DNA from 4 places in the Foliimonas ilicis genome. Region 1 is predicted to be linked to each of the others. Evidence: riboswitches for the same ligand, from Rfam matches in the RefSeq annotation. Region 1 holds a riboswitch; each other region holds the start of a gene.
The links. Region 1 has a riboswitch for cobalamin ahead of ABFT80_RS09745 (ABC transporter substrate-binding protein). Riboswitches for the same ligand answer to the same signal wherever they lie in the genome.
Positions count from the first base shown of each region.

Region 2: linked by a shared signal. The riboswitch ahead of ABFT80_RS11125 (CbtB domain-containing protein) and the one ahead of ABFT80_RS09745 (ABC transporter substrate-binding protein) in region 1 are both predicted to bind cobalamin.
Region 3: linked by a shared signal. The riboswitch ahead of metE (5-methyltetrahydropteroyltriglutamate--homocysteine S-methyltransferase) and the one ahead of ABFT80_RS09745 (ABC transporter substrate-binding protein) in region 1 are both predicted to bind cobalamin.
Region 4: linked by a shared signal. The riboswitch ahead of nrdH (glutaredoxin-like protein NrdH) and the one ahead of ABFT80_RS09745 (ABC transporter substrate-binding protein) in region 1 are both predicted to bind cobalamin.

Region 1 is NZ_JBDUUH010000003.1:350,852-358,272, forward strand. Features, by position in the region: gene ABFT80_RS09715 (LacI family DNA-binding transcriptional regulator) at 1-172, shown strand, start outside; gene ABFT80_RS09720 (SDR family oxidoreductase) at 178-921, opposite strand; gene ABFT80_RS09725 (NAD(P)-dependent oxidoreductase) at 918-1,823, opposite strand; gene denD (D-erythronate dehydrogenase) at 1,820-2,785, opposite strand; gene ABFT80_RS09735 (IlvD/Edd family dehydratase) at 2,852-4,669, opposite strand; gene maiA (maleylacetoacetate isomerase) at 4,877-5,518, shown strand; cobalamin riboswitch at 5,557-5,760, shown strand; gene ABFT80_RS09745 (ABC transporter substrate-binding protein) at 5,863-6,975, shown strand; gene ABFT80_RS09750 (FecCD family ABC transporter permease) at 6,983-7,421, shown strand, end outside.
Region 2 is NZ_JBDUUH010000004.1:158,642-166,062, reverse strand. Features, by position in the region: gene ABFT80_RS11150 (glucose/quinate/shikimate family membrane-bound PQQ-dependent dehydrogenase) at 1-940, shown strand, start outside; gene mgtE (magnesium transporter) at 1,236-2,654, shown strand; gene ABFT80_RS11140 (MerR family transcriptional regulator) at 2,832-3,218, shown strand; gene ABFT80_RS11135 (methyltransferase family protein) at 3,215-3,691, opposite strand; gene ABFT80_RS11130 (heparan-alpha-glucosaminide N-acetyltransferase) at 3,688-4,677, opposite strand; cobalamin riboswitch at 4,851-5,043, shown strand; gene ABFT80_RS11125 (CbtB domain-containing protein) at 5,082-5,261, shown strand; gene ABFT80_RS11120 (CbtA family protein) at 5,277-6,029, shown strand; gene cobU (bifunctional adenosylcobinamide kinase/adenosylcobinamide-phosphate guanylyltransferase) at 6,022-6,537, shown strand; gene cobO (cob(I)yrinic acid a,c-diamide adenosyltransferase) at 6,537-7,154, shown strand; gene cbiB (adenosylcobinamide-phosphate synthase CbiB) at 7,151-7,421, opposite strand, start outside.
Region 3 is NZ_JBDUUH010000001.1:701,434-708,854, reverse strand. Features, by position in the region: gene metE (5-methyltetrahydropteroyltriglutamate--homocysteine S-methyltransferase) at 1-1,597, opposite strand, end outside; cobalamin riboswitch at 1,701-1,914, opposite strand; gene ABFT80_RS03460 (hypothetical protein) at 2,071-2,451, shown strand; gene ABFT80_RS03455 (PepSY-associated TM helix domain-containing protein) at 2,600-3,979, shown strand; gene ABFT80_RS03450 (DEAD/DEAH box helicase) at 4,223-6,028, shown strand; gene msrB (peptide-methionine (R)-S-oxide reductase MsrB) at 6,434-6,835, opposite strand.
Region 4 is NZ_JBDUUH010000001.1:709,584-717,004, reverse strand. Features, by position in the region: gene ABFT80_RS03510 (DUF1036 domain-containing protein) at 1-303, opposite strand, end outside; gene ABFT80_RS03505 (N-formylglutamate amidohydrolase) at 629-1,426, shown strand; gene ABFT80_RS03500 (DUF1244 domain-containing protein) at 1,446-1,754, shown strand; gene ABFT80_RS03495 (DUF2312 domain-containing protein) at 1,850-2,110, shown strand; gene nrdF (class 1b ribonucleoside-diphosphate reductase subunit beta) at 2,207-3,181, opposite strand; gene nrdE (class 1b ribonucleoside-diphosphate reductase subunit alpha) at 3,204-5,414, opposite strand; gene nrdI (class Ib ribonucleoside-diphosphate reductase assembly flavoprotein NrdI) at 5,390-5,797, opposite strand; gene nrdH (glutaredoxin-like protein NrdH) at 5,812-6,033, opposite strand; cobalamin riboswitch at 6,339-6,562, opposite strand; gene ABFT80_RS03470 (acyl-CoA thioesterase) at 6,611-7,405, opposite strand; gene metE (5-methyltetrahydropteroyltriglutamate--homocysteine S-methyltransferase) at 7,402-7,421, opposite strand, start outside.

The DNA of each region.
Region 1 (7,421 bases):
GATCATGGGCTATAACGGCCTCGATATTGGACGCTTTGCGCCCCAGCCGCTGACCACGGTTCTAACGCCGCGTGCAGAAGTAGGCGAAATCGGCGCGCGGCTGGTGCTTGAAGGCGGACCATCCACCGTGGTCGAAACGGCCTTCGAACTGATCGAAGGCGCGACGACCTGAAACAATTAGTAGACTGCGCGGCCGCCCGATATGTCGAACACGGCACCAGTGGAAAACGAGCATTCCTCGGAGGCCAGCCAGACGATCATTGCTGCAACTTCCGAAGGCTCGACAAACCGATGCAGCGGAATTTTCGACAGCATGTAGTCGATATGGGACTGCTCCATCTGGTCGAAAATTGGCGTACGCGCGGCAGCGGGCGTGATGCAATTTACAAGCACGCCCGAACCGGCAAGCTCCTTGCCCAGAGATTTGGTGAGCGCGATGAGCCCGGCCTTCGACGCCGAATAATGCGAGGCGTTGGGGTTGCCTTCCTTACCGGCGATAGAGGCAATATTGACGATGCGGCCATAGCCGCTTTTCATCATATGCGGCACGACAGCCCTGCTGGTGAGATACGGCGCCACCAGGTTGACCTCGATGGTGCGGCGCCAGACATCCGGTTCGAGTTCCCAAGTCTTTGCATTGCCGCCCGTAATTCCGGCATTGTTCACGAGAATGTCGATATTGCCGGATGCCGCGACTTGATTGGCGGCATCGGCAACAGCAGATTCATCCGTCAGCTCGACTCTTCGCCCGCTGGCTTTAGCGCCAAGTTTTGATACTGCATCGCTGATCGCAGCTTCATCGATGTCCCAGATGATGGCCGAGCCGCCGCTCGCGATGATCCGCTCTGCAGTCGCAAAGCCGATGCCTCGCGCGCCGCCGGTGACGATTGCCGTGCGACCTTCAAGATCGATCCTGTTCAATTCTTCGGCCTTTCGGTTCGAACGATGCCGTTCAGTTCGGCCACGACATCGGAAAGCATCGGCAGATAATCGTCGCCATGGCCGGTTGCCTCGGCCGTCGCCAGAACATTTTTGACGCTCGAGGAAATATTCGACGCGATGCCATTTTCATTGGCCAGTGAAACGACGTAGCGCATGTCCTTATGCGCGTTGCGCAGCGTGAATTTATGTGCGTCACTGTCGCGCTCGACCACATATTTCATGAAGGTCTGGTAGAAACCGCAATCCATGCGCCCGCCACCGACGACACTGTGAAAAACCTCTGCCGTCACGCCGCTTTTCGCACCGATTGCTAAGGCTTCCGAATAAAGCGCGGCATAGCCGAGCGAAACGAAATTGTTGAGCAGCTTCATCGTGTGCCCCGCGCCGACTTCACCGACACGCACGATCTTTCCGGCCCAGGTTTCGAACAGCGGATGAAGGCGCTCGAAATCTTCCTGCGATGCGCCAACCATTGCGTCGAGCGTGCCCTCCCATGCCTCCTTAGGCGTGCGTGAAAGGGGCGCATCGACAAAGGCGATACCAACCTCCTTGCATGCTTTGGCAAGGCTCGCTGTCGAGACGGGGTTGCTCGTCGAGCAATCGACGATCGTCTTTCCCGAAGCGCTTGCATTGATGATTTCGCCGACCGCCGCCTCGACCTGCGGACTGCCGGGCAGGCACAGAAAGATCACATCGGAGTTTGCAGTGAGCGACGCAATATTTTCCGCAACCGCCGCGCCGCGCGACTTCAAATCGTCGATCGGCTTGGGGTTACGGTGCGGCAGCACGGTCAGCGGATAGCCAGCCTCGATTATGTTTTTGGCCATGCCGTGCCCCATCAGCCCGGCACCGATGAAACCTACACGTGATAGGCCGCTCATCGGGCCGCCTCGAGATCGGCGATATGCGCGCGGATGATGGCGCTGAAATCGCTGTCTGCCGTAAAGCCTGCCTCCAACGCCCGTTCGGGCGTGAAATCGCGCGGCCATCCGGCAACGATCTTTTCGATTGCCTCGTCGGGAACATGACGGATGCGCCCGGCAACCTCTTCGCCTGCGACCTCGCGCAAGGCTTCGATCATTTCTTTTACGGTGATCGACAGGCCGGGCATGGTCAGCGTTCGACGGGTACCGAGCGCTTCAGAATCCAGCGTTGCCGCGTGGATCAGAAAGCCAACTGCCGCCGATGGGCTGGCCACCCAATGGCGCACATCGTCACTGACCGGCAACACGGCATCCTGTCCGTTCAGCGGTTCGCGTATAATGCCTGAGAAGAAGCTGGAAGCCGCCTTGTTGGGCTTGCCCGGTCTCACGACGATCGTCGGCAGGCGAATGCCCACGCCGTCGACAAAACCTTTGCGCGAGTAGTCGGCCAGCAGCAATTCGCAGATCGCTTTTTGAGTGCCGTAGCTGGTTAGCGGCGCTTGCAGGAACGTGTCGCTGATCGCTTCTTCGAACGGCGAGCCGAATACGGCGATGGACGAGGTGAAGACGAGGCGAGGGCGGTAGCCGTCTCCCTGATTGCGGATGGCTTCGAGCAGATAGCGCGTGCCATCGAGATTGATGCGATAGCCTTTTTCGAATTCGACTTCCGCTTCGCCGGATACGATCGCTGCGAGATGGAAGATGACGTCAGGGCGCGCTTCGATCAATTTCTTGATCGTCGCCTCATCGGAAATATCGCCTGACTCCGAAGAAATCGTCGCACCACTCAGTCGTGGCTCGACGACGTCGAAAAGATGCATCGCACCAATCTTCTTGCCGCCAAGTTCGCCCGTCTCAACAAGCTTCTCGGCCAGCCTGTGCCCAACCATTCCGGCAGCGCCGATTATCAGAACTCGCATCAATATCCTCCCTTGCTGCCGGTCGAGATCCGACCGGCGTTTTGTCTCCAGCCCAAACTGCCCGTGTTAGTGATTGTCGCGTGGAATAACAGCGCTCTTCCCGTCGATCCCACCCTGCGCAAGGCGCTGATATGCGATGGCAGGCTCCAGAACTGCGCCGGTTTCAAGCTGCGAAACGATGCCGCGCTGTATCTCCTGCCACGGTGTCTGGTGAGCAGGATAGGCGAAGCCTCCAGCCTTCGCCAGCGCCTCACGACGCTCGGCCATGTCCTCCGGCGTTGTCAGAATGTCCGCCGTTCCGCGCTCCAGATCGATGCGTACACGGTCGCCTGTCCGCAACAGCGCCAACCCGCCGCCAACGGCTGCTTCCGGGGAAGCGTTGAGAATGGATGGAGAACCCGAAGTGCCGGATTGACGACCGTCACCTATGCAAGGAAGCGAGTGCACGCCACGCTTCAAAAGATAATCCGGAGCGCGCATGTTGACGACTTCGGCCGCACCCGGATAGCCGATAGGGCCAGCCCCGCGCATGAACAGTACGGACTTCTCATCGATACCGACGGACGGATCGTCGATGCGTGCATGATAATCTTCAGGCCCGTCGAACACGATCGCATTGCCTTCGAACGCCATCGGATCGTCCGGGTTCGCAAGATAGCGTTCGCGGAATTCCGGAGAGATCACCGAAAGCTTCATGATCGCGCTGTCGAACAGATTGCCGCGCAAGACCCGGAAACCGGCATGCGTTTTCAGCGGCTTGTCGAACGGACGGATGACGTTCTCGTCCATGATTTCCGCGCCACGGCAATTGTCACCGAGGGATCGGCCGTTCACCGTCAGCGCGTCTTCCGCAATCAGCCCCTGCAGCATCAACTGGTTGACGACCGCCGGCACACCGCCTGCGTGATAATAATCCTCACCGAGATATTCACCGGCTGGCTGCAGATTGACGAGCAGCGGAATTTCTTCGCCATAGGTCTGCCAATCGTCGATGGAAAGCTCGACGCCGACATGGCGCGCAAGACCGTTCAGATGGATCGGCGCATTGGTAGAGCCGCCGATAGCCGAGTTGACGCGGATTGCATTTATGAACGCATCGCGCGTCAGAATGTCGGTCGGCTTGAGATCCTCATAGGCCATGTCGACGATGCGCTTGCCGGTCAGATAAGCCACTTCCTGCCGGTCGCGGTAAGGCGCGGGGATCGCTGCCGAACCGGGCAATTGCATGCCGAGCGCTTCGGCAAGCGAGTTCATCGTCGTTGCCGTTCCCATCGTGTTGCAATAGCCGGTCGAGGGTGCCGACGAGGCTACGAGCTTGATGAAGCCCGCATAGTCGATTTCGCCCGCAGCCATCATTTCACGGGCCTTCCAGACGATGGTGCCGGAGCCGGTGCGTTCGCCCTTGAACCAGCCGTTCAGCATCGGGCCGACAGACAAGGCGATAGCCGGAATGTTCACAGTCGCCGCAGCCATCAGGCAAGCGGGCGTGGTCTTGTCGCAACCGATGGTCAGCACCACAGCGTCGAGCGGATAGCCATAGAGAATTTCGACAAGTCCTAGATAAGCGAGGTTGCGGTCCAGCCCCGCCGTCGGGCGCTTTCCCGTCTCCTGAATCGGGTGCACCGGAAATTCGATCGCGATGCCGCCCGCCTCGCGAATGCCGTCGCGCACGCGCTTGGCGAGTTCGAGATGGTGCCGGTTGCAGGGCGAAAGATCGGACCCCGTCTGCGCAATTCCGATGATCGGTTTGCCCGACTGTAGCTCGTCCAGCGTCAGGCCGTAATTCAGGTAGCGCTCCAGATAGAGCGCCGTCATGTCCGGGTTGGAAGGATTGTCGAACCACGCACGGGACCGCAAATTTCCTTGTTTGTGTTCTTTCGACATGACGACTCCGGACGGCTGTGCCGCAAAGGTATGATAATTTAATGGCAGCGCTGCCAATTCTCCTACACAATTAACCCGCTACGCTCAAATGTAAATTCGTCGCGGGATGAATCCGGTGAAGAATCGCGCGAAATATGCGGGTTTTCAGGCAATGTGCTTGGCCACAGCCGCCAGATTGTGATGAAAGAGCTTTTTGTGGAGGAATCGATGATGAACGAGATCGTATTGCACGAATATTGGCGCTCTTCGGCGAGCTACCGCGTCCGTATCGCGCTCAATCTGCTCGGCGAATCCTATTCCAGCAAATCAGTTGATCTCCTCGGCGCGCAGCACAGGCAGGCTGAACACATCGCGCGCAATCCGCAGGGCCTGGTTCCGACCATCGAAATCGATGGGCATCTTTTTTCGCAATCTCTGGCAATCATCGAATATCTGCAGGAAACGCGAAAGAACGCGGCATTCCTGACAGGAAATGCGGTCGACAGGCAACGGATTCGCGCGCTTTCCCATGCGATCGCAATGGACATTCACCCGGTTTGCAATCTTGCAGTCGTCGCAAAAGTCATGGCGCTCACGGATGGCGGTGACGCCGTGCGGCGCGAATGGATGCAGAGATTCATCGGCGAAGGGCTGGCCGCATTCGAAGTGATGCTTGCCTCCGCTGACACCGGCCGCTTTTGCCATGGCGATGAGCCGACCATGGCCGACATCTGTCTCATCCCGCAGCTTTACAATGCAATACGATGGGAGGTGGATATCGCGTCCTTCACCCGCATTCTTGAAATCGAGGCCGCGTGCAGCGAACTCCCGGCCTTCGCCGATGCACATCCCGACAAGGTTCGCCCCTGAAGAGCGGTTTTACCGTTTGACCGTGAACGGCTTTCGCTGCTAGTCACCTTGCCGACGGTTCCGCGTCCAACGCGGATGAAAAAGGGAACACGGTGAAAGCCTTCACAGGCCAAATCCGTGGCTGTCCCCGCAACTGTAAGCGGCGAGTTTTCGTCAACAGGCCACTGGAGTAACACCTCTGGGAAGGCGACGAGAAACCGAGACCCGCAAGCCAGGAAACCTGCCGTCAGCCGTGGTCACGCGCGAAGCCATAGGGCGGGGTGTCCTTTTGGAGCGAACATTTCATGCATGCGCATGGAATGCGTCCAATTCGCGGTGACGGAAGCCACAAAACAGGTCTTGCGATGCCGCTTTTTTACCGTTCTACCCTCAAAATCACACTTGCCGCCGCGTTCGCCGCATTTCTCGCGCAAGCAGCACATGCCGAATCCGTTGAGCTGACAGACGTCACCGGGCGCACTTTCGAAATGGAAGTGCCAGCCAAACGCGTCGTTCTCGGTCTTTACTTCGAAGATTACTGGGCGCTCGGCGGCGATGAAGCCATGGACAAGCTAGTCGGCATATCGAAGGCCGCCTGGAGCGACTGGCGTCCGGCAAACTGGCAGGCCTATCTCAAGGTTCGCCCATCGCTGGACGATATTCCGGATGTCGGTGAAGTCGAAGTAAGCACATTCTCGGTCGAAAAACTCATTTCGCTGAAGCCAGACGTCGCCATTCTTGCAGAGTGGCAGGTGCAGGGCATTGGTGCTGATTTCCAGCGCATCGTCGATGCGGGTATCCCGGTCGTCGTGGTGGATTACCATGCGCAGACCGAGGAACGTCACGTCGCCAGCACACGTTTGATCGGCAAGGTGATCGGTGCCGAGGAACAGGCCGAAAAGATCGCGCAGGAATATGAGAGCGCCGTTTCAGACGTGCGCGAGCGAATCGAGAAAGCCGGCAAGGAAAAACCATCGGTCTATATCGAACTCGGCAGCAAAGGTCCGCCGGAACAGGGGCCGAGCTATGGCGATTATATGTGGGGCAAGATTGCCGAAGTCGCTGGCGGCAAGAATATCACGCGCGAGATCGTGCGTAGCTGGGGGCCGGTCGCGCCCGAACAGGTGCTGGCTGCAAGGCCCGAAGTAATCGTCATGGCAGGCTCCGAATGGCGCCAGCACGCGACCGGTCAGTTGATGGGCGAGGGCGTTTCGAACGACGAGGCGCTAACCAGGCTGAAAGGTTTCACCGAACGTCCGGGCTGGTCGGCCCTGCCTGCCGTCGAAAACGGCCGCGTCCACGGCATCTATCAGGGCGCATCGCGCACCATCATGGATTATACCTCCGTCCAGTATTTCGCGAAGGCGCTCTATCCCGACCTGTTCGAAGATATCGATCCGCAGGCGAACTATCTTGCCTTTTACGAACGCTATCTGCCGATCAAGCCGGAAGGCACCTTCATGATCGGCCTGAAATAGCACCGCCATGAGCGAGGCCGTCAACGCCGCGCTTTCGCGGTATCGAGCAGCGGAACGGAAGAAGGCAGTCCTCATCGCGGGACTGCTGCTTCTTGCCGGTATTTCGCTCGTCTTCGATATCGCGACCGGACCTGCCTTGCTGCCGGTCTCCGAAGTGTTGTCGGCGCTCCTCAACCGTGCCGGGGCAGATGCAACGACAGAGATAATCGTCTGGACGTTGCGCCTGCCAATGGCCCTGATGGCGATCATCGTCGGCATGGCCCTTGGCTCCAGCGGCGCGACCATGCAGACTCTTCTCGATAACCCGCTTGCGAGCCCCTACACGCTTGGGCTCGCATCTGCGGCGGGTTTTGGCGCATCGCTCGCCATTCTGAACGGCGGCTGGGGGCTCAATCCGTTATTCGCGGTACCCGCCAGCGCCTTCGTCTTTGCCTGCATGGCATCCG
Region 2 (7,421 bases), on a different contig from region 1:
CCAGCCTCAACTGGTCGATGTGACGACCGCAGATGGTGTCGTGCCTGCACTGGTTCAGGCAACCAAGCAGGGTGACATCTATGTGCTGGACCGCCGCAGTGGTGAGCCGATTCTGCCAGTCACGGAGGAACCGGCGCCGACCGGGGCAGTGGAGGGTGATTTCACCGCGCCGACGCAGCCCACATCCGCAATGAGCTTCAAGCCGACGCCGCTTCGCGAAAGCAATATGTGGGGCGCGACGATGCTCGATCAGCTCTACTGCCGCATACGCTTCCACCAGCTTACCTATGAAGGCCGCTACACGCCGCCATCGGTAAACGGTTCGATCGTCTATCCGGGCAATTTCGGCACGTTCAACTGGGGTGGCGTGGCAGTCGATCCAGTGCGGCAAGTGGTGATTGCAAACCCGGTCTATCTCGCATTTCAGGTCACGCTCATTCCGCGTGCGGACGATACGACGAGCTATGTTTCGGAGGAAAAGCCGGGGTTCAACGAGAATTTCGGTGCGCCTTACGCTGCAAGAATGCGCCCGTTCATGTCGCCCTTGGGTCTGCCATGCCAGGCACCGCCCTGGGGCTATGTTGCGGCCGCAGATTTAAAAACCGGCAAGGTGATCTGGCAGCATAGAAACGGCACCGTGCGTGATCTTTCGCCACTGCCTCTGCCGTTCAAGATGGGCGTTCCGAGCATTGGCGGGCCGATCGTGACGGCTGGCGGCGTCGCTTTCCACAGCGGCACGCTGGATTATTATGCGCGCGCGTTTGACGTAACCACAGGCAAGGAATTGTGGAGTGATCGGCTTCCGGCAGGCGGGCAGGCAACGCCCTCGACCTATCGTGCCGCCGACGGCAAGCAATATGTCGTCGTCGTTGCCGGCGGGCACGGATCGACCGGCACGAAGGCTGGCGACTGGATCATCGCTTATCGCTTGCCCGATTAAGCGAGAAACAAATACATGCCGTCCGCATCATTTGCGGGCGGCATGTATTTCTGTCGTATTCTGATCACAAAACAACTTTATCGGCGGGCTGGGAACGCTCTGTGCAAAGAGCGCATTTCGTTTGATATTTTCATACATAGATCGCCGTGCGTCCTGTCGGACGCACAAAGGACGATCTAAATATTTGATGGAGCATCGGAATATTCCGAAAACCGGATTCCACTTTTCGGTCCGATGCTCTAGGGGATAGACCTGACGCAAATCATTTCCCGATATTCAAAAAAGGGAGGCGCTCGTGGAAAGCCAGCCAGACCACACGACCGGCCCCGATGCAGCCGAAGATATTCACGCCGACATTTATGGCGAAGACGGTGTGATTCGCGCCTCCTACCTGACCCATATCGGCGCAGCCATTGCCGACCGCGACACGATTGCGCTCAAGCATGATGTCGAAAAGCTCCACCAATCCGAGCTTGGCGACCTTCTCGAAGCCCTTTTACCTGAGCAGCGCCGCGCGCTTGTCGAACTCATGGGCGCGGATTTCGATTTCTCGGCGCTGACCGAAGTCGATGAAGTCATTCGTCTCGATATCGTCAACAGCATGCCGAATGCGCAGATTGCGCAGGCCGTGCAGGAACTCGATTCCGACGATGCCGTCTACATTCTCGAAGATCTCGATCAGGAAGATCAGGACGAGATTCTCGAACAACTTCCGTTTACCGAGCGCATTCGGCTTCGCCGTTCGCTCGATTATCCGGAAGAAAGCGCCGGCCGTCGCATGCAGACTGAGTTCGTCGCCGTGCCGCCATTCTGGACGGTCGGGCAGACGATCGACTATATGCGCGACGACAAGGATTTGCCGGAACGCTTCAGCCAGATTTTTGTCGTAGACCCGACCTTCAAGCTGCTGGGCGCCATCGATCTCGACCAGATCCTGCGCTCGCGCCGGGCTGTGAAGATCGAAGAGGTGATGCATGAGACGCGTCACGCCATTCCGGCAACGATGGATCAGGAAGAAGCGGCGCGCGACTTCGAACAATACGATCTTCTTTCCGCCGCCGTTGTGGACGAAAACGAGCGCCTCGTCGGCGTGCTGACCATCGATGACGTGGTCGATGTGATCCAGCAGGAAGCCGAAGAGGATCTTCTGCGCATGGGCGGCGTCGGCGACGAAGAGCTCTCCGATACGGTGAGGGCGACATCACGCTCCCGCGCGCCATGGCTGTTGGTCAATCTCGGAACGGCCTTCATGTCGGCTTCCGTCATTGGCCTTTTCGAAGGCACGATCGAGCATATGGTGGCGCTGGCGGTGCTCATGCCGATCGTCGCATCGATGGGCGGCAACGCCTCGACGCAGACGATGACGGTTACAGTGCGCGCGCTGGCGACCCGCGATCTCGACATCTACAATTCGGGCCGCATCATTCGCCGCGAGGCGGCGGTCGGGCTGATCAACGGCATCATCTTTGCAACGATTATCGGGCTGGTTGCCGGTTTCTGGTTCGAGAATGGTCATTTGGGCGGCATCATAGCGACCGCGATGGTCATCAACATGATGGCGGCTGCAATGGGCGGCATCATGATCCCGCTTTTGCTTCACAAATTCGGCGCCGACCCGGCAATCGCATCTGCGGTGTTCGTGACGATGATCACCGATATCGTTGGTTTCTTTGCGTTTCTCGGTCTGGCGGCCTGGTGGTTCGGCTTTTACTAAAGCTTGTCCTGCGCTTTAGTTTTTTCCTGCTCATATCTTTTTCTTGAAACCGCACCACACTTTCGGGAGACATGAGTTGAGGGATCAAAACTTATCCGGCTTTGCGTCTCTGATTGACTTTTACGTAAATGCCGTGGCAGGATGGCGGCGCTGGACTATCCGGCGCTGGAGCCCATCATGCGGGAATATTACTCGATCACCGAACTGACCCGCGAGTTCGATATCTCGACGCGTACGCTGCGGTTTTACGAGGATGAGGGGCTTATTCAGCCCGTCAGGCGCGGCAGGACGCGCCTGTTTCGTCCCACCGACCGCCATCTCGTTCGCCAGATCATGCGCGGCAAGCGGCTCGGCTTCTCGATCAACGAGATACGCGAAATCATCCAGATGTACCGCGAACCGCCGGGCGAGGTCGGGCAGCTCAACCTCATGATCAAGAAGATCGAGGAAAAGCGCGAGGAGCTACGCCAGAAAAGGCGCGACCTCGAAGAGACGCTGGCCGAACTGGATCACGCCGAGGAATCCTGTGTCGAACGGCTGGTCGAGCTGGGCGTCACGACTTAAATCCAACGCCTCACGCTTTTCGCATAATCCCGATATTTCTTTCCAAAACGCAGTTCGAGATGTTTTTCCTCGCGTTCGATGGCGAGTTTTTGCGTGGCGAATGCCGCAATCAATCCGAACAATATGAACCAGGCGACGCCCGTAATCAGCGCGATTGCGATCATGATGACCGTGTTGGCGAGATAGATCGGATTTCGGCTCAGCGAAAAAGCGCCGTGCGTCACCAGATGGTCCGTGCCGCGATGTGGCAGGATCGTCGTATTTGCCTTTTTCATGGCCCGTGTAGATGAAACGTAGAGCGCAATCGCGCCGAGTATCGACAGCCATCCGATAGCAAAAAGCATGTCGGAAAGCGGTTCGCCGATCCATGGTAGCGGGTAAAGAAAATTCAGGATCGACGCCAATGCAATTGCCGCCAGATAGATGATCGGCGGCCAAGGCAGGACGTTGGGTGTGTTTGCCCGGTCGTTCATGGCGTTCCTCCCTCAAGCATATTCTCGTCGGTTTGCGCGGTACATATGGCTGCGAAGTCGCCGATCTTCGTTTGAAGCTCGTTATTCTGGCCGCCTGTGAAGAGCTTGTCGAGCGCGCCTTCGGCCTGGATGGAATCCAGCATGCAGACGCAATAGGCGGTGCAGAATTCGGTGTCGCGCAGTTCCTCACAGGATGTCTGGCACGATTTCAGAAATTGCACTTCGCGGGTTTCGACCTGTGCCGGCACGATCTGCGAGAACAGCCAGATGCAGGCAATCAGCACCGGCTGATGGATCAGATAGAATGCCAGGCTGTGTTTGCTTGCAAACAGCACGGGCTTTGCCCAGCTTCCGGGCGTGTAAGGCGCCAGACGCTCCAGAAGGCCGGTGCCATAGGCGATTTTGGCCGAGGCAAGACCAAGCAGCACCGCGCCGAACCATGGAAAGAGCGGCACATAGTCGTTTGAACGCGGATTGACCGAGGAAAGCCCGACCCACCAGAACGCCGCATGGTCGAAAAACGGTGAGCGGAGAAAGAATGGCGCCGCAATGACTGCAGCGGCGGCCAATATTGTAACCACGGCAGGGACACGCAAAAAGGCCAGGCCGAGCACGCTTGCCAATGCGATCTGATGCAGAATACCGAAGAAGATGAAACCGCCGGGCACCGCGAAATAGGTCACGGCAGAGATTGCCAATGCCGCCCCGGCAACCATCGCCAAGCGCCACGAGAAGCTTCGCCAGCGAACGCCGTTCACATGGGCGAGAAACAGGCTGAAGCCGACCAGAAACAGGAAGCTGGAGGCGATGCAGCGGGCAAAGAGCTTCCAGCCGCCATGCGCCGTCATGCCCGGATCGGTATAGCCGAAAAACTCAAGATCCCAGGTGAAATGATAGATCGCCATCGCGACCAGAGCCGCACCGCGCGCCAGATCGACTGCGGAGAGCCGCGGCGTCTTTTTGGGCGGCACAGGCTGAACATTCATTGCGCAACAGACTCGGAACGCAGCCGGGAATCGACTGCTCACATCCGTAATCTTAGGCGAGCCTGCGAAAATTTGCATCGAAACCGGGTGTAGCCGGAATGTTTCAACCGCTTTCATGACGTTTCGGGAAGGTTACGTGGCGTAATTTGGTTTGCTGCGACGTAACATTTCAATATAGTGAGCCTGTCGTCGGTTCCAATTGGAACAATAGGGAATGCGGTGAGAATTTCGGTTCAAATCCGCGGCTGCCCCCGCAACTGTAAGCGGCAGCTCTCCCCAGATGCCACTGAAGCAAAAGCTTCGGGAAGGCGGGGAAGGGCGCTTTAATCCGCAAGCCAGGAGACCTGCCGATGACGGAAGAAACTTAAATCGCAGCCCTCGGGTGGAGGGCCAAAGGATTGGACATGAATACAGCAACTTCCGCGCTCGGCGCATCGGCCTCCTCGGCCTCTCGCGTCACCCAGTTGAGCTTCGCGGCACTTTTGGGAATTTTCGTCGTCGGCTTTGTCGGCTTTTCACACATGGATGTGATGCACAATGCCGGCCATGATTATCGCCATTCGATGGCGTTTCCCTGCCACTAAGGAAGGTCTGACATCATGACACTGTTTCGTAACGTCGTTTTCATAGCGGCGCTCGCCGGGCTTGTGTCCGGCATTCTGATGACGGCCCTTCAGGCCTACGCAACTGTTCCGCTGATCCTTCATGCGGAAACCTACGAGAATGCCGACGAAGGCCATTCGCATGACACTGCGGCACCCGCAGCAGACGGCCAGACAGCCGAAGCCGCCCCTGCCGCTCACGAACATGAAGAAGAGGCATGGGCGCCTGAAGACGGCTTTGAGCGCTATGCCTATACCGCTTTGGCCAATGTCATCACCGGCATCGGCTTCGCGCTCGTTCTTGTCGCCGTGTCCGAACTCGCCGGCGGCATAGTCGGCTGGCGTCAGGGCGTATTCTGGGGTTTTGCGGGCTTTGCAGTCTTTACGCTGGCGCCGGGCCTTGGCCTTCCGCCGGAACTTCCCGGCATGCCTGCCGCCGATCTGGCCGCGCGTCAGGTTTGGTGGATCGGCACCGTCATTGCTACTGCTGCCGGACTTTGGCTGATCGCGTTTCGCACTTCCATCGCCTTTGCGTTGATCGGTGTCGCGCTTCTCGTCGTGCCGCACATCATCGGTGCGCCACAGCCGGAAAGCCACGACACTGCGGTTCCGGGCGATCTGCACCATCAGTTCGTCGTCGCAGTCACGATCACCAATCTGATTTTCTGGGTCGTACTGGGCGCGGTTGCGGGCGTCATTCGCAACCGTTTCGTTGCGTCGGCGCAGGGTCTGCGGGACAGCTTTGCCTGAACGCGGACATCTGACCTTTCTGCTCGGCGGTGCGCGTTCTGGAAAGAGCGGCCACGCCGAGCAGCTTGCAACGTCATTTCCAACGCCTTGGGCCTATATCGCAACAGCGCAGGCCTATGATGAGGAAATGACGGATCGCATCGCGACCCATCGCTCGCGTCGCGGCGAGGGGTGGGAAACGATCGACGCGCCGCTCGATCTTGCCGAAGCAATCGCGCGCGTACCCGATGGCCGTCCTCTGCTTGTGGATTGCCTGACGCTCTGGCTTTCCAATCACATGCTTGCCGAACATGATGTGGAACACGAATGCGGGATTCTCGAAGCTCAATTGTCGAATCCGCGCGGGCCATGGTTCGTGGTTTCGAACGAGGTTGGCCTCGGCATAGTGCCCGATAACGCGCTGGCCAGACGGTTTCGCGACGCAGCCGGAAGGCTGAACCAGCAGATCGCTGCCCGCGCAGACCGCGTGCTTTTCATGGTGGCCGGTCTGCCCATGCAGGTGAAATGATGAAAGACATAGACGAGCGGGAAGAACAGAAGCACCGCGCCAAGATGGCGAAACGCAAGGCGGTGCAGGACGCCGAAGTGGCGGGCAAGACCGTCACCGAAAAGGGGCTTCTGATCGTCAATACCGGTCCCGGCAAAGGCAAGACCACGGCCGCCTTCGGCCTCGCATTGCGCATGCTTGGCTATGGAAAACGCGTTGGCGTCGTGCAATTCGTCAAAGGTGCATGGCATACGGGCGAAAAGGACGCCTTTGCCGCGTTCGGCGACCGCGTCGTCTGGCACACGATGGGCGAGGGTTTTACTTGGGAAACGCAGGATTTGAAGCGCGACGTTGCAGCAGCCGAGGCAGCGTGGAGCAAGGCGCTTGAATTGATCGCCGACTTTTCGATCGATTTGATCGTGCTCGACGAGCTCAATATCGCACTGCGCTACGATTATCTGAATCTCGAAAACGTCGTCGCCGCTTTAAAGGCGCGCCGCGAGGGGCTGCATATCGTCGTCACTGGACGCAACGCGAAACCGTTGCTGACCGACGCTGCCGATCTCGTCACTGAAATGGGCGCGGTAAAGCACCATTTCTCGGCGGGGGTAAAAGCCCAAAAAGGCATCGAGTTTTAGATAAGCACTGCAATCAGCCCGAAAGGCACGACCAGCAGGGCATCGGCTGTCCAGTAAAGCCGCAGCGCTTTTCTGATGTCGGCGGGGTTGGCTTCGCGCCGCCCTCCAGCGCCCATGAATTCGTCATCGACCATCACGCCGCCATAGCTGCGTGGGCCAGCCAGAGCCAGACCGAGCGCGCCAGCCATCGCGGCTTCCGGCCAGCCTGCATTGGGCGAACGGTGATGCGACGCATCGCGCCGTACCGCGTTCCATGCCGCCGAAGGG
Region 3 (7,421 bases), on a different contig from region 1:
ATCGCGAGCCGTAGCTCTGCACCCATGCGTGCCGGGTAAAGGCGAAGCCGGAAAGCTGTTCGCCGAAATACTGCACCATGTCGTTGCGCTCGAATTCGCCGTGCACCAGCACATCGAGCCCGATTTCCTCCTGCCAGCGTATCGCTCTCTCAGTCTCGCTTTCAACAAAGGCGATGTAATCGAGATAGCTCAGTTCTCCCTTGGCGTGCTGCGACCGGGCCTTGCGAACCTCTGGGGTCTGCGGAAACGAGCCTATTGTCGTAGTGGGGAAAACCGGCAGCCTGAGCTTGTTATGCTGGACGATCTTGCGTCGATGAAATGCGGTTTTCCGTTGTGTGGCGGAGCCATCGATCTGCGCGAGACGACCCGTCACCAGAGGATCGTGCACCCTGACGGAAGTCAGGCGCGCATTTGCCGCCGCATCGGATTTGGAAAAAAGCCGACCCGGCTCACCCGCGTCGAACGCTTTGGCGATCGAACCGATTTCGTCGAGCTTCTGCACCGCAAAAGCCAGCCAGGTGACGAGTTCCTCGTCCAGCGCCGTTTCGAGTTCAAGATCGATCGGCACATGCAGCAGCGAGCAGGACGGCGCGATCTGCACCTTGTCTGATCCGCAGGCCTCAACGACACGCTTTACAGATTTGTACAGTCCGGCGAGATCGGAACGCCAGATATTGCGTCCATCAATAATGCCCAGCGAGAGGACAAGGTCTACCGGTGCTTGCTCTATAAGTACGTCCACCTGCTGCGGTGCCCGCACGAGATCGACATGCAGACCCGCAACCGGAAGCTTCAAGGCGGTCGCCAGATTGTCGCCTATGTCTCCGAAATAGGTTGCGAGCATGATTTTCAGATCGGGGACAAGAGCGCCCAGCGCCGTATAGGCATGAACCAGCGCTTTGCGTTCTGCATCATCGAGATCGAGGACGAGACAGGGTTCATCGATCTGCACCCATTCGACCCCGGCGGCACGCAGTTCGGCAAGGATTCGCGCATAGACGGGCAGCAGCCGGTCCAGCAGCGACAGCGGTTCGAAATCTTCCGTCGTCGCCTTGCCGAGTTTGAGAAACGTCACGGGTCCAAGGATCACCGGACGGGTGACGATGCCCAACGCTTTCGCCTCCAGAAACGCCTCCAGCGGCCGATTGGCGGTCAGCTCGAAGGTCTGACCGGCATGCAATTCCGGAACCATGTAATGATAATTCGTATCGAACCATTTGGTCATTTCGAGAGCCGGTGCGCCTCGACCATGTTCGGCATGACCGCAAGCGGCATGACCTCTACCCTCGCTTCCGCGCGCCATCGCGAAATAGGTGTCCAGGTCGACCGGCCCATTTTTCCAGCCATAGGCGGACGGAATGGCCCCAACCATGACCGCAGTGTCCAGCACATGGTCATAGAGAGAGAAATCATTGGAAGGGATGACTTCTATTCCCTTCTCCTGCTGTGTTTTCCAGTTTTTCGCGCGCAGTGCCTTTGCAACTGCCTGCAATGCAGCCTCATCGGATTTTCCGGCCCAATAGCTTTCGAGCGCGAATTTGAGTTCACGCCGCGCGCCTATGCGCGGAAATCCGAGATTTGCGGTGGTGATGGTCATTTTCCTTACCCCGATTGATATGGGCAAGGCACTGGCGGTCACGATCGCGATACGAACGGAAGGCACCGTTTCGCGAAAGCGGCACACCGGGACACCCCGCCCGTGGACGTTATCTATCGCGGCAGGTCTCCTGGCTTGCGGGTCACCGTCTCCGTTCTGCCTTCCCGGAACATTCGCGTTCCAGTGGCCTGATTGAACAGAAACTCACCACATACAGTTGCGGGGGCAGCTTCGGCATAAACACCAAAAGGCGTCGAACCGTATTCCCTCTTAGCTCCGGATGCGAATTCCAGAGAACCACGATGCAAGCAACATGCCCTTTGCATGCGGAGCAGTCAAGTCACATAAGGAAATCGTTATATCTTTATTTCATTCATCTCGCAGCCATACCCGGAATGTCGCAGGGTTCGATTTCCTGATTTTCGTTCGGCTCGGAAGCTGATAATGAGCATTTTCCGAGGGGAATTATATTCGTGAATTTTCGAAAGAAGCGATTGAGCTTTTGGGTGGCGCTTGCCGCAGCCTATCTGCTCGTCCTTCAATCGGTGACAGGTGCTCTCGCGCTCGGCGCTCAGTCCGAACGCGCAATGCTCGATGCATTCGGCAATCCGCTATGCATCACCAGCGTCGATCAATCCGGCACTGATGCGGGCGATCAGGCGAAGATGCCGAATTGCTGCGTCATCGGATGCAGCATGTTCACGCAGGCGCTCGGCACGCCGCCCGATGAAACGGTGCAGACGTTCCATGCTCCCATTGTCACGGAAGCAGCCGCCAACCGTCAGCCCGTCGATCATCTCCCGGCCGTCGAACACAAGCCGGGCAATCCGCGGGCTCCGCCGCTGACAGCCTGACCGGCATTCCGCTTATCGCGCCTTCCGCTATCTGCTGAACTCATCGTGTCCGCACGCAAGTCGCGGCCACATTGCAATTCGCATCAGGCGCTGTTCACGAAAATCAATTGCATTTCGCAGGTTCGAAAAACCTGCCGGAGAAACCACAATGTCAGCTACCGTCCACGAACAGCCGGGCGATCTGTCACGCACGCAGACAGCTTCGTCCGACATTTACCGCGCCGTCTGGCGATGGCATTTTTATGCCGGTCTTCTGGTGCTTCCATTCCTCATCATCCTCGCAGTCACCGGGGCGCTTTATCTCTTTCACAACGAGATCGACGCGCTGATCCACGCAGATTTGAAGACGGTCGAGGTTCAGGAAGGAATAGGAAAACAGCAGCCCTCCGCACTGGTCGCAGCCGCCCTTGCGCAATATCCAGGAACGGCGGTCAAATACACCGACCCGGCCACGCCCAATGTGTCCACGGAAGTTACGGTCAGAACCGAAGCCGGCGAACGCCTCGCCGTCTATCTCGATCCTTATTCCGGCGAAGTGCTCGGTTCCCTGAGCGATCGCGGAACGGTGATGTGGACTGTCCGCTATCTGCACAGCCTGAAGTATTTCGGAACGGTCGCGCGCAGCTTCATCGAGATAGCCGCCGGATGGTCGATCCTACTCGTTGGAACCGGCATTTATCTCTGGTGGCCGCGCCGCCAGACCGGCGGTGTCGTTTCAGTGCGCGGCACTCCGAAACGCCGCGTCTTCTGGAGAGACACCCATGCCGTGACGGGTGCCTTCGTCGGCTTCTTCATCGTTTTCCTCGCCATCACCGGTATGCCCTGGTCCAACATATGGGGCGGGAAGGTCAATGAATGGGCAAACGGCAACAATTTCGGATACCCGGCAGGCGTGCGTGTCGCCGTTCCGATGTCGGATGAGCATCTGAACCATATCGCCCCGACAAGCTGGTCGCTCGAGCAGGCGCAGGTTCCAGAATCGCACCACGCCCATGCCGGAAGCGAGCCGATCGGTCTCGATGCGGCGGTCGCTACATTCGACAATATGGGCCTGCACAGAGGCTATGCCGTCAACATCCCCGCCACACCGAACGGCGTATTCACCGGCTCCGTCTATCCAGATGATTTGTCGCAGCAGCGTGTGGTCCATCTCGACCAATATAGCGGCAAGCCGCTGATCGATATGTCCTACGCGGATTATGGCCCGCTCGGCAAATGGCTGGAATTCGGCATCAACGTTCATCTCGGACAGCAGTTCGGGCTGGCAAATCAGCTATTCCTGCTTGTCGTGTGCATGGCCATCGTTCTCCTTGCGGTATCGGCGGGCATGATGTGGTGGAAAAGACGGCCTGCAGGTTCGCTGGGCGTGCCTCCGCTTCCCTCGGACAAACGCGTATTCAGAGGCCTGATCGCCATTCTCATCGTCGGCGGCATCCTGTTTCCGCTGGTCGGCGTATCATTGATCGTGATGCTCACACTCGACTGGCTGTTCACGCATTGGCAGCGCCGCAAGGCATTCGCTCACTGAACATCAGGACCGGCCCTCGGCACCCAGACGGCAGGGCCGGTCGATTATTTGACGCCAAAAGCCGCTATCTATGCGTTTTCAGGTGCGCTAAAGCTAAGGCTGCGGCATACACTCACTATACAAATGCGTCGGAGCAACGTACGACAGGCCCAAATGGAATGGCCCGTCGGCGCTTTGGCGCGACATGCGCCTGCATGATGTACGGCCCGGACGGCTGCACGAACACAGTTTCGAAAGATCACGATGACAGAGTTAGAAGCCATCCACCCGGCCCTGCGCGAGGCGTTGAACAAGCGCGGCTATTCAGACCTGACGCCGGTCCAAAAGGCCATGCTCGATCCCGAAACGCGGGATTCGGACCTCCTGGTGTCTGCACAGACAGGCTCCGGCAAAACAGTTGCCTTCGGCATCGCATTGGCGCCCACCTTGCTCGGCTCCGAAGCCCGCTTCAAGCAAGCCGGTGCGCCGCTGGCGCTGGCCGTAGCACCCACGCGCGAACTGGCCTTGCAGGTGAAGCGCGAGCTGGAATGGCTTTTTGAACCGACCGGCGCGATCATCGCATCCTGCGTCGGCGGCATGGATATGCGCAGCGAGCGCCGCACGCTCGAGCGCGGCGCGCAGATCGTCGTCGGCACGCCCGGCCGTCTTCGCGACCACATCACCCGCCATGCGCTCGATATGTCGTCGCTGCGCGCCGTCGTGCTCGACGAGGCCGACGAAATGCTCGACCTCGGCTTCCGCGAAGATCTCGAATTCATTCTGGACGCAGCACCGGCAGAGCGCCGCACGCTGATGTTTTCTGCGACAGTGCCGCGCACCATCGCCAATCTCGCGAAAAACTACCAGCGCGACGCCGTGCGCATCAGCACCTCTGCCGAACAGAAGCAGCATGTCGATATCGAATATCGCGCCTTGACCGTTGCCGGCAGCGATCGCGAAAACGCCATCATCAACGTCCTTCGCTTCTATGAAGCCAAGAACGCCATCGTGTTCTGCAACACGCGTGCTGCCGTCAACCACATGACCGCGCGCTTCAACAATCGCGGCTTCACCGTCGTCGCCCTTTCCGGCGAGCTGAGCCAGAACGAGCGCAGCCACGCGCTTCAGTCGATGCGCGACGGGCGCGCCCGCGTCTGTATCGCCACCGACGTCGCTGCACGCGGCATCGATCTGCCCAATCTCGAACTCGTCATCCATGCCGATCTGCCGACCAACCCGGAAACCCTGCTTCACAGAAGCGGACGTACGGGCCGTGCGGGCCGCAAGGGCGTCAGCGTTCTGGTCGTCCCGCACAGCGGACGCCGGCGCACGGAGCGCCTGCTGCAAAGCGCGCGAATCGATGCTACCTGGGCGCGCCCGCCTTCCGCCGACGAAGTAACGCGCCGCGACGACGAACGCATTCTGGCCGACACATCGTTGACCGAACCGTTGAGTGACGATGAGCGCGCATTCGTTCAGGAATTGCTGTCGCAGCATGGCCCGGAACAGATCGCCGCCGCCTTCGTGCGCCAGGCACGCGCCGGTCGGTCAGCGCCGGAAGACCTCATCGAAGTCGCAGCTTCGGCACCTGAGCCGCGCAAGAACCATCCGCGCGACGAGTTCGGCGACAGCGTCTGGTTCTCTCTCTCGGTCGGGCGCAAACAGAACGCCGAGCCGCGTTGGCTGCTGCCTATGCTTTGCCGCGCCGGCCAGATCACCAAGCGCGAAATCGGCGCGATCAAGATGCAGCAGGAAGCGACATTCGTTGAAATCGCTGCAGGCACCGCCGATCAGTTCATGGCTGCCATCGGCCCTAAGAAAATGCTCGAAAACCAGATTCGCGTAACGCGTCTGGAAGGCATGCCCGATCTCAGCCAGAAAGCTCCATACCCGGCCAAGAAATTCGAAAGCCGCGCCCCTAGAGAAGATTTCGCAAAGAAGCCCGCAGCCGCTGAACACCGCGGCTCCGATCGGCCGGATTCCAAGCCTTGGGCAAAAAAGCCCGGCAAGCCGAAATTCGCAAAACCGGATGGTGCGAAGCCCAAAAAGCCCAAGCGCAAGGCCGATTGAACATCAGCGTCATTCCGGAAGCCTGCTGAAGCGTAGCGAAGCGGGCTATGCTCCGCTTCGCGTCACATTATTCAGGGATGACCCTGCCCAGGGCGGTTCCTACTTAGATGGAATCACGAGGCGCGCCCCTCTGTCCTTTTGGACCCTGCCCTTCGCTATGGCTCCGGGCGTTCGTCATTCGAAAAGCCAAATCGTTGGCTTTTCGTCCGCTCCGCGGACCATTCCTCACCCCCACAGGTGGGGAGATTGGCTGACACAACGCTCTGTCTCTTCATTCTGCAACGTCAGCAATTGGTGCCGCGCTTTAAATGGCAAGGTAATCTCCCCACTTGTGGGGGAGATGTCCGGCAGGACAGAGGGGGCGCTGTCCCGCCAGCGGTTCTATATAAAACTGAACCGCTCTCCTCAAGCAGGCTCGAAATTCAACGCCACGCCATTGATGCAATAGCGCAGGCCCGTCGGCGGCGGGCCGTCTTCGAAGACGTGTCCCAAATGGCTCCCGCAGGTCGCGCAATGACATTCCGTGCGCACCATTCCGTAGCTACGGTCGACGGTCGTTTCGACTGAGCCTTCCACCGGATCGTTAAAGCTCGGCCAACCGGTGCCGCTTTCGAATTTCAGCGTCGATTCGAACAATGGCTGGTCGCAGCCAGCACACGTAAACGTGCCCGGGCGCTTTTCGTAAAGCAGCGCACAGCTACCCGGACGCTCCGTGCCATGCCCGCGCATGACCGCATATTGCTCCGCCGACAGACGCTCGCGCCACTCGGCATCGGTACGGGTAACGGGAAAAGTGTGGGTGTCCATGAGGCCGTCTCCAGTCCAAATCTTGTTTCATCCTAATGTAAGGCCGAAAGCCACTCCAACCAAGTGCGTCCTTCGAGGCTCACCGCGTTCGCACCTTTGCAACGACATTAAGACCGCGTCATCCCGGAAGCCGTTTGGAGCGAAGCGGAAAATGGCTATCCTGGATGACGCCATCATAAATGTCATGCCCCAACCTCCCTTATCCTGAGCCCACCTCCCTCATGCTGAGCCTGTTGAAGCACGCACGGCAATGCCGCTTGCCGCGTGAATAAAAACCACCAATTTCATGTTTTTTATTCACCCCCTTTTCCACGCTCCTATCATTCCCCCACTGTCTGAGCGGGAAGCCGGTGCGCACCGGGTATCGGTTCAGACAGCGGTGACCTCCCACTTGCGGCTGCGGTAGTCGTGAGTTCCGAGGGCATCCGACAGGTCGGCGCGTCGAAGATGCGTTCATGGCAGGAAGTGACAAACCCTGCCGATGAAACATCCCAAAGCGTGCGGAGAAACCGCGATGTTTGCCTGCACTATTGAATGCAGGAAACATTGTGCCCGACCGACTGGGTAGCAGACACCGGCGGGGTGC
Region 4 (7,421 bases), on a different contig from region 1:
GCAGTCTGTTACGCCTGCAATCTTGAATTCTTTTTCGGCCACGCACATGCTGATCGGTCCGTCCCAACGGCCGCCACGCTCTGCATCTTCTGCATAGAGATAGTAAAAGCGTGATGACAACGGGCCTTCGATCAGCGTCTTGCACGACGATCCGGCAACATGCCACCAGCCCTCGGTGATCCAACCAGATTTCGAACGATAGCCTATGCCGACGCCGACGAGATTCTGCGTCGCGTTGCAAACCCGGAAATCGGCATGTGCGGGCGAGGCATAGAGAACCGGAACGACGAGAGCCAGACACATCGCAGCGGACGCAGAAAACAGACGCGACCGCGCGGCCAAACCCATTCCAGAACCCCTATTGTTGCTTTGTGACGGCATTGTCTCGCCCCTTTTCGGAAAAGTCGCGGCGCATGTCAACGCCGGTAAATCGCAATCCAAATCGATTTAGTTGCCCGGCTCGGACGATTTCCCCTGCGAGACCACGTACCCCGGATGATTTCTTTCGAAAGCCCTGCATGATTTCTTTCAAAAGATTGTCTAAACAACGGCATAACACATGTGCCCGCAACCGCTACTGTGGCGACTTGGCAAAAATTCCGGGCAAAAAAATCAGGACGACCGTTTCATGACGCGATCCGCAATCTTCACGCCTTTCGACATCGTCCAGGGAGACCGCAAGCGCGGCATCGTGATTCTCGCAGACCACGCAAGGCGCGACCTGCCGGAGGAATACGGCACTCTCGGTCTCGATGCCAGCGAGTTCGACCGCCATATCGCCTATGACATCGGCGTCGAAACCGTGACACGCGAACTGGCAAGTATGCTCGGCGCTCCTGCCCTGCTCGCCAATTTCTCACGCCTTTTAATCGATCCCAACCGCGGTGAGGACGACCCTACCCTCATCCGCCAGCTTTACGATGGCACCGTCATTTCCGGCAATTTTCCGATGACGGAAGAAGAGCGCGAACGACGCCTGGAGCGCTTCTACAGGCCTTATCACGATGCGGTCGGCGCGATGATTGCATCCGTCGCGGAAGCTTCGGGCCGCGCGCCCTTCGTTCTGTCCGTCCATTCCTTCACGCCGACCATGCAGGGCCGCGCCCGTCCGTGGGAGGCAGGTGTCTTGTGGGACATGGACCACCGCGTCGCATGGCCGCTGATCGAAATGCTGGCTGCCGATCCGACGCTGACCGTCGGCGACAACGAACCTTATGACGGCGCACTGCGCGGCGACACCATGTTCAAGCACTGCATCGTCAATGGTTATGCCCACGCGTTGATCGAAATCCGGCAGGATTTGATCGGCGATGAAAAAGGCGCGATTTCCTGGGCACAACGTCTGGCCCCCATCGTTGACGCGATCAACACGCGACCCGATATAGCCAAGGTACAGCAGTTCGGCTCGCGCACAGGGCCTGTCTGATTAGAAATCGGAGATTATCATGTCAGGATTGACGGACGAACAGCAACGCGACTTCGAGGCCGCCGCCTTCCGGCGTCTGGTCGAACATCTGCGCCAGCGCACCGATGTTCAGAACATCGATCTGATGAACCTCGCGGGCTTTTGCCGCAACTGCCTGTCCAACTGGTATCGCGAGGCGGCCGAAGCCGAAGGCGTCGAGCTTTCGAAGGATCAGTCGCGCGAAATCGTCTACGGCATGCCCTATGCCGAATGGCAGGCAAAGCACCAGACAGAAGCGCCTGGCCAGAAGCTGGCCGAGTTCGAGGCGCGACGCCCGAAGGATCATTAAAGCGAAACTCCCTTGACCCTGCCGCCGCGCTGAGGCATCGAACCCGCCAGCCCAGAGCCGTCCGAGTCGCGGCACCAATCTTGCGGAGATCATCCATGGCCGACGAAATCACCGAAACCAGCCAAACCGTTGCCGCCGGCCAATTGCGCGCCTTCATCGAACGCATCGAGCGTCTCGAAGAAGAAAAGCAAAGCCTCGCCGACGACATCAAGGACGTCTATGCCGAGATGAAGGGCACGGGCTTCGATACCAAAGCCGTGCGCACCATCATCCGCCTTCGCAAGAAGGACCAGGCAGAGCGCCAGGAAGAAGAGGCGATGCTCGACCTCTACAAATCCGCCCTCGGCATGGAATGATCGTTTAACTCGATAGATTGTTCGAGTTGTAAGCTTTCCATATTTCACCGCGTTTGCTGAGGCAGGATCATCGATCCTGCCTCAGCAAACTTGTGTTTAAAAATCCCAGTCCTCGTCTTCCGTCGCAACGGCCTTCCCAATGACATAGGAAGAGCCCGACCCCGAAAAGAAGTCGTGGTTTTCATCTGCATTCGGTGAAAGCGCCGACAGAATTGCCGGGTTGACCTTGCAGGCTTCAGCCGGAAACAGCGCCTCATAGCCAAGGTTCATCAGCGCCTTGTTGGCGTTGTAGTGGAGGAATTTCTTGACGTCTTCAGTCAGCCCGACACCGTCATAAAGCGCCTCGGTATATCTCACCTCATTGTCGTAAAGTTCGAGCATCAGGTCGAAGGCGAAATCCTTGATTTCCTGCTTTTGATCAGCGCTCAACCGCTCCAGTCCGCGCTGGAATTTATAGCCGATGTAATAGCCGTGAACGGCCTCGTCGCGGATGATGAGGCGGATCATGTCGGCCGTGTTGGTGAGTCGGGCGCGGCTCGACCAGTACATCGGCAGATAGAAGCCGGAATAGAACAGGAAGCTTTCGAGAAAGACCGAGGCGACCTTCTTCTTCAAGGGATCGCCGCTGTCATATTCCTTCATGATCAGCGCCGACTTTTTCTGCAGGAATTCGTTTTCCTCCGACCAGCGATAGGCGTCGTCCACATCCGGCGTGGAGCAGAGCGTCGAGAAGATCGAGGAATAGGAACGCGCATGCACGGCCTCCATGAAGGAGATGTTGGATAGCACCGCCTCCTCGTGCTGCGTCACGGAATCCTCCATCAGCCGCACGGAGCCCACGCCGTTCTGGATGGTGTCGAGCAGGGTCAGGCCCGTAAAAACACGGATCGTCAGTTGCTGTTCCTCAGACTTCAGCGCTGCCCAGGAAGGAATATCATTCGACAGCGGCACCTTTTCGGGAAGCCAGAAATTCCCCGTCAAACGGTTCCAGACCTCGAGATCCTTATCGTCCTCGATGCGGTTCCAGTTGATGGCGCGAATGCGCGCGGCCGGCTTGAATTGCATGTTCATGGGCTTGTCCTTTGACAATCTTTTAGAGCGCACAGGACACGCAGCCTTCGACCTGCGTTCCTTCAAGTGCCATCTGGCGCAGGCGGATGTAGTAGATGGTCTTGATGCCCTTCTTCCACGCGTAGATCTGCGCGCGGTTGATGTCGCGCGTCGTGGCCGTATCGCGGAAGAACAGTGTCAGCGAGAGCCCCTGATCGACATGCTGGGTGGCCGCCGCATAGGTGTCGATGATCTTCTCCGGCCCGATCTCGTAAGCGTCCTGATAATAATCGAGATTGTCATTCGTCATGAAGGCAGCCGGATAGTAGACGCGGCCGATCTTGCCCTCCTTGCGGATTTCGATTTTCGAGACGATCGGGTGGATAGATGAGGTCGAGTGGTTGATGTAGGAGATCGATCCAGTCGGCGGCACCGCCTGCAGGTTCTGATTGTAGAGACCGGACGCCATCACGGCCTCCTTCAACGCCAGCCAGTCTTCCTGCGTCGGAATGTGAATGCCGGACGTTTCGAACAGCGCCTTTACCCTGTCGGTCGCAGGCAGCCATTCATTCTCGGTGTATTTGTCGAAATATTCGCCGGACGCATATTTCGAATTCTCGAAATTCTTGAAGCTTGTACCTCGTTCGACTGCCAGCCGGTTCGACGCGCGAATGGCGTGATAGGTCACGGTGTAGAAATAGATGTTGGTGAAATCGACGCCTTCTTCGGAACCGTAGAATATGCGTTCGCGGGCGAGATAGCCGTGCAGATTCATCTGGCCGAGACCGATTGCGTGGCTTTCGTCATTGCCCTTCTCGATCGAAGGCACCGACGAGATATGGCTCATTTCGGAGACGGCCGTCAGCGCGCGGATCGAGGTCTCGATGGTCTTTCCAAAGTCGGGCGAATCCATTGCGGAGGCGATGTTCAGCGAGCCGAGATTGCAGGAAATATCCTTGCCGAGACGGCTGTAGGAAAGGTCGTCATTATATTCGCTGGCCTCGCTCACCTGGAGGATTTCCGAGCAGAGATTGCTCATGGTGATGCGCCCGGCGATCGGGTTCGCCTTGTTCACCGTGTCTTCGAACATGATGTAGGGGTAGCCGCTCTCGAACTGGATTTCGGCCAGCACCTGAAAGAAATCGCGCGCCTTGATCTTCTTCTTGGAGATGCGGGAATCATCCGCCATCTCGCGATATTTTTCGCTCACCGAAATCTCGGTGAAGGGCACGCCGTAGACGCGCTCCACATCATATGGCGAGAACAGGTACATATCCTCATTGTTCTTCGCCAGTTCAAAGGTGATGTCCGGCACGACCACGCCGAGCGACAATGTCTTGATGCGGATTTTCTCGTCGGCGTTTTCGCGCTTGGTGTCGAGAAAGCGCATAATGTCGGGATGGTGCGCGTTGAGATAAACCGCGCCAGCGCCCTGCCGCGCGCCAAGCTGGTTGGCATAGGAAAATGCGTCTTCCAGCAGCTTCATCACCGGAATGATGCCGGACGACTGGTTCTCGATATGCTTGATCGGCGCGCCTGCCTCGCGAATATTGGTGAGCGAAAGGGCCACGCCGCCGCCGCGCTTCGAAAGCTGCAAAGCCGAATTGATGGAGCGCCCGATGGACTCCATATTGTCCTCGACGCGCATCAGGAAGCAGGAGACAAGCTCGCCGCGCTGCTTTTTGCCCGCATTGAGAAATGTCGGCGTCGCAGGCTGGAAACGGCCGGAAATGATCTCGTCGACCATATCGCGGGCAAGCTGCTCGTCGCCGCGCGCAAGCGCCAGCGCGACCATGCACACACGGTCCTCATAGCGCTCCAGATAGCGCTTTCCGTCGAAGGTCTTCAGCGTGTAGCTGGTGTAATATTTGAAGGCACCGAGAAAGGTCGGGAAGCGGAATTTCTTCGCATAAGCGTGATCGAACAGATCGCGCACGAAATTGAAGGAATACTGGTCGAGAACCTCGCGCTCGTAATAGCTCTCCGTCACCAGATAATCGAGTTTCTCCCGCAGATTGTGAAAGAACACCGTGTTCTGATTGACGTGCTGGAGGAAATATTGACGCGCCGCCAGCCTGTCCTTGTCGAGCTGAATGCGCCCCTCCTCGTCATAGAGGTTCAGCATGGCGTTCAGCGCATGATAATCGAGCGCCGTCTCGGCCTTTTTTGCAGGCCGGTCGCCGCTCGGAAGCGGGAAATCGTTGAGCGGCTTTTCGTCCGCATCGCGCGTCAGGAGAGTGCTTGCCGTTTCCAAAATCGTTCCAATCCATGTCTGACATTGGCGACGTCTTCCGCCGTGCCCAGAAGCTCGAACCTGTAGAGGTAAGGCACCTGGCACTTGGTGGAGACGATCTTGCCCGCGAGCCCGTAGGTCGCACCGAAGTTGCTGTTTCCCGCGGCGATCACGCCGCGAATATTCGATCTGTTTTCCGCGTCATTGAGAAAGCGGATCACCTGTTTTGGAACGGCTCCCTTGCCGCCCGCCCCGCTATAGGTCGGCAGGACGAGAACGAAGGGACGATCGACGTTGAGTTCGTCGGCTGGGCTTATCGGTATGCGCGCGGCACACATGCCCAGCTTTGCGACAAAGCGATGGGTGTTTTCCGACCGGCTGGAAAAATAAACGATATCGCCCATCGCCGTTTCTTCGATCAGGAGAGCGAGCTGATCATATCCGGCCGGAAGCCTGCCCAATGCTGCTCTCCGGCAATCACCACCGGCACCTGACGATAGCCAAGTCCCTGCACCAGATCGAAGGCTGCTGCATCTGCGGAGACATCGACGATGTCATATTCGATGCCCTGGCGATCGAGCGCGCGTGTCGTTGCGGTGCACTGGACGCAGGCAGGCTTGCTGTAGACCGTGATGTTCATGGCTTCCTCGTTGTTTTCAAAAAGGCATAGGAAATCGATCGCGCATCCGCCGATGCCCGTTCGAAGGTTCAAATTCTGATTGTGCGCTCTGTTGTCGCCTTGCAGGCCGCCCGGACCCTCGCAGTCTCTTTCAAAGAGACGTGCGTTAAGCCGGGCATGATCTGCCCGGTTACTCGCGTCTACGCGTGCTTAAAAATTTCGACATAGTCTTCACCCCGAAGTTGCTCATGGCGGAGTTTGGGGGAAGCGGCACAAGCGGGATCATTTCCGCAAAATGCATCGCGACCTTCCGGGCACCCCGCCCGTGGACGTTCTCGATCGAGGCAGGTCTCCTGGCTCGCGGGTCGCAGCAATCATTCTCACCTTCCCGAAGCACGCCGCTTCAGTGGCTTTCGTGAATGACCGCTCGCCGCTTACAGTTGCGGGGGCAGCTCCGGCATTGCGGCAGCCAATTGGCAACCGCTCACCGTATTCCCGTCTTAGCTTCCGATCCTTGCGAATCGAAAGAACCTCGAACACTAGATATAGTAGACGAGGTTAAATTCTCGTCAACGCCTATGATGGGGCTATACTCGTCTTATGCCGGCAATTGCAAGGGACGGTGATTTTTATCAACAGCGACCATGATAAAAATCCCCACTGCCGTCAGGCGGGGCTCCCCGGTGTTAAGGATTTCCGACCATAGTTCCGTTTCTATCCGCATGGATGTCCGCCCGACGGAAACGATCCTGGCGAAGACATCGATAATCGCGCCGACCGGGATCGGTGATTTGAAATCGATCTTTTCGGACGATGCCAGAACCGTCATCTGCCTGCTGTAACGGCTGGCCGCGACGAAGGCAGCTTTGGTCATTTGGGCAAGCGCTTCGCCGCCGAACATTTTGCCAAAACTGTTGGCTTGATCGGCAAAGACAATATCCGTCATCCTCAAAGTATCGTCATCGACGGAGTCATCCGGCATTTGGATCGGCGGCAACTGCCATCCGGCAGTCTTGTCTTCAGGCACTGCGACCATGGTGAAGCAGCCGCGCGTGCAAAGATGCCGTTCGCCTCCGACCAGATTTTCCGCGACCATATCGACTTCGATGACCATCGATTTTCGCCCCACCCGCGTCGGGCGGGCGGTCAGTTCTACAAGGTCCCCGACATGTGCCGGCGTGCGGAAATCGACGCGGTCGCAGGACGCCGTTACGAATGGCACCCTGCCGTGACGCGTTGCCGCGATGAAGGCTATGCGGTCCATCAGCGCAAAACTGGCACCGCCAAACAGCGTACCGTGATGGTTCGTGTCACTGGGCAAGACAATGTCGATCAAACGGCTCAACGCCGGGATTTCTCCCGGCGCTTCTTCAATGATTTCCGATTTTGTCATGCGCTCTGGAGAACCT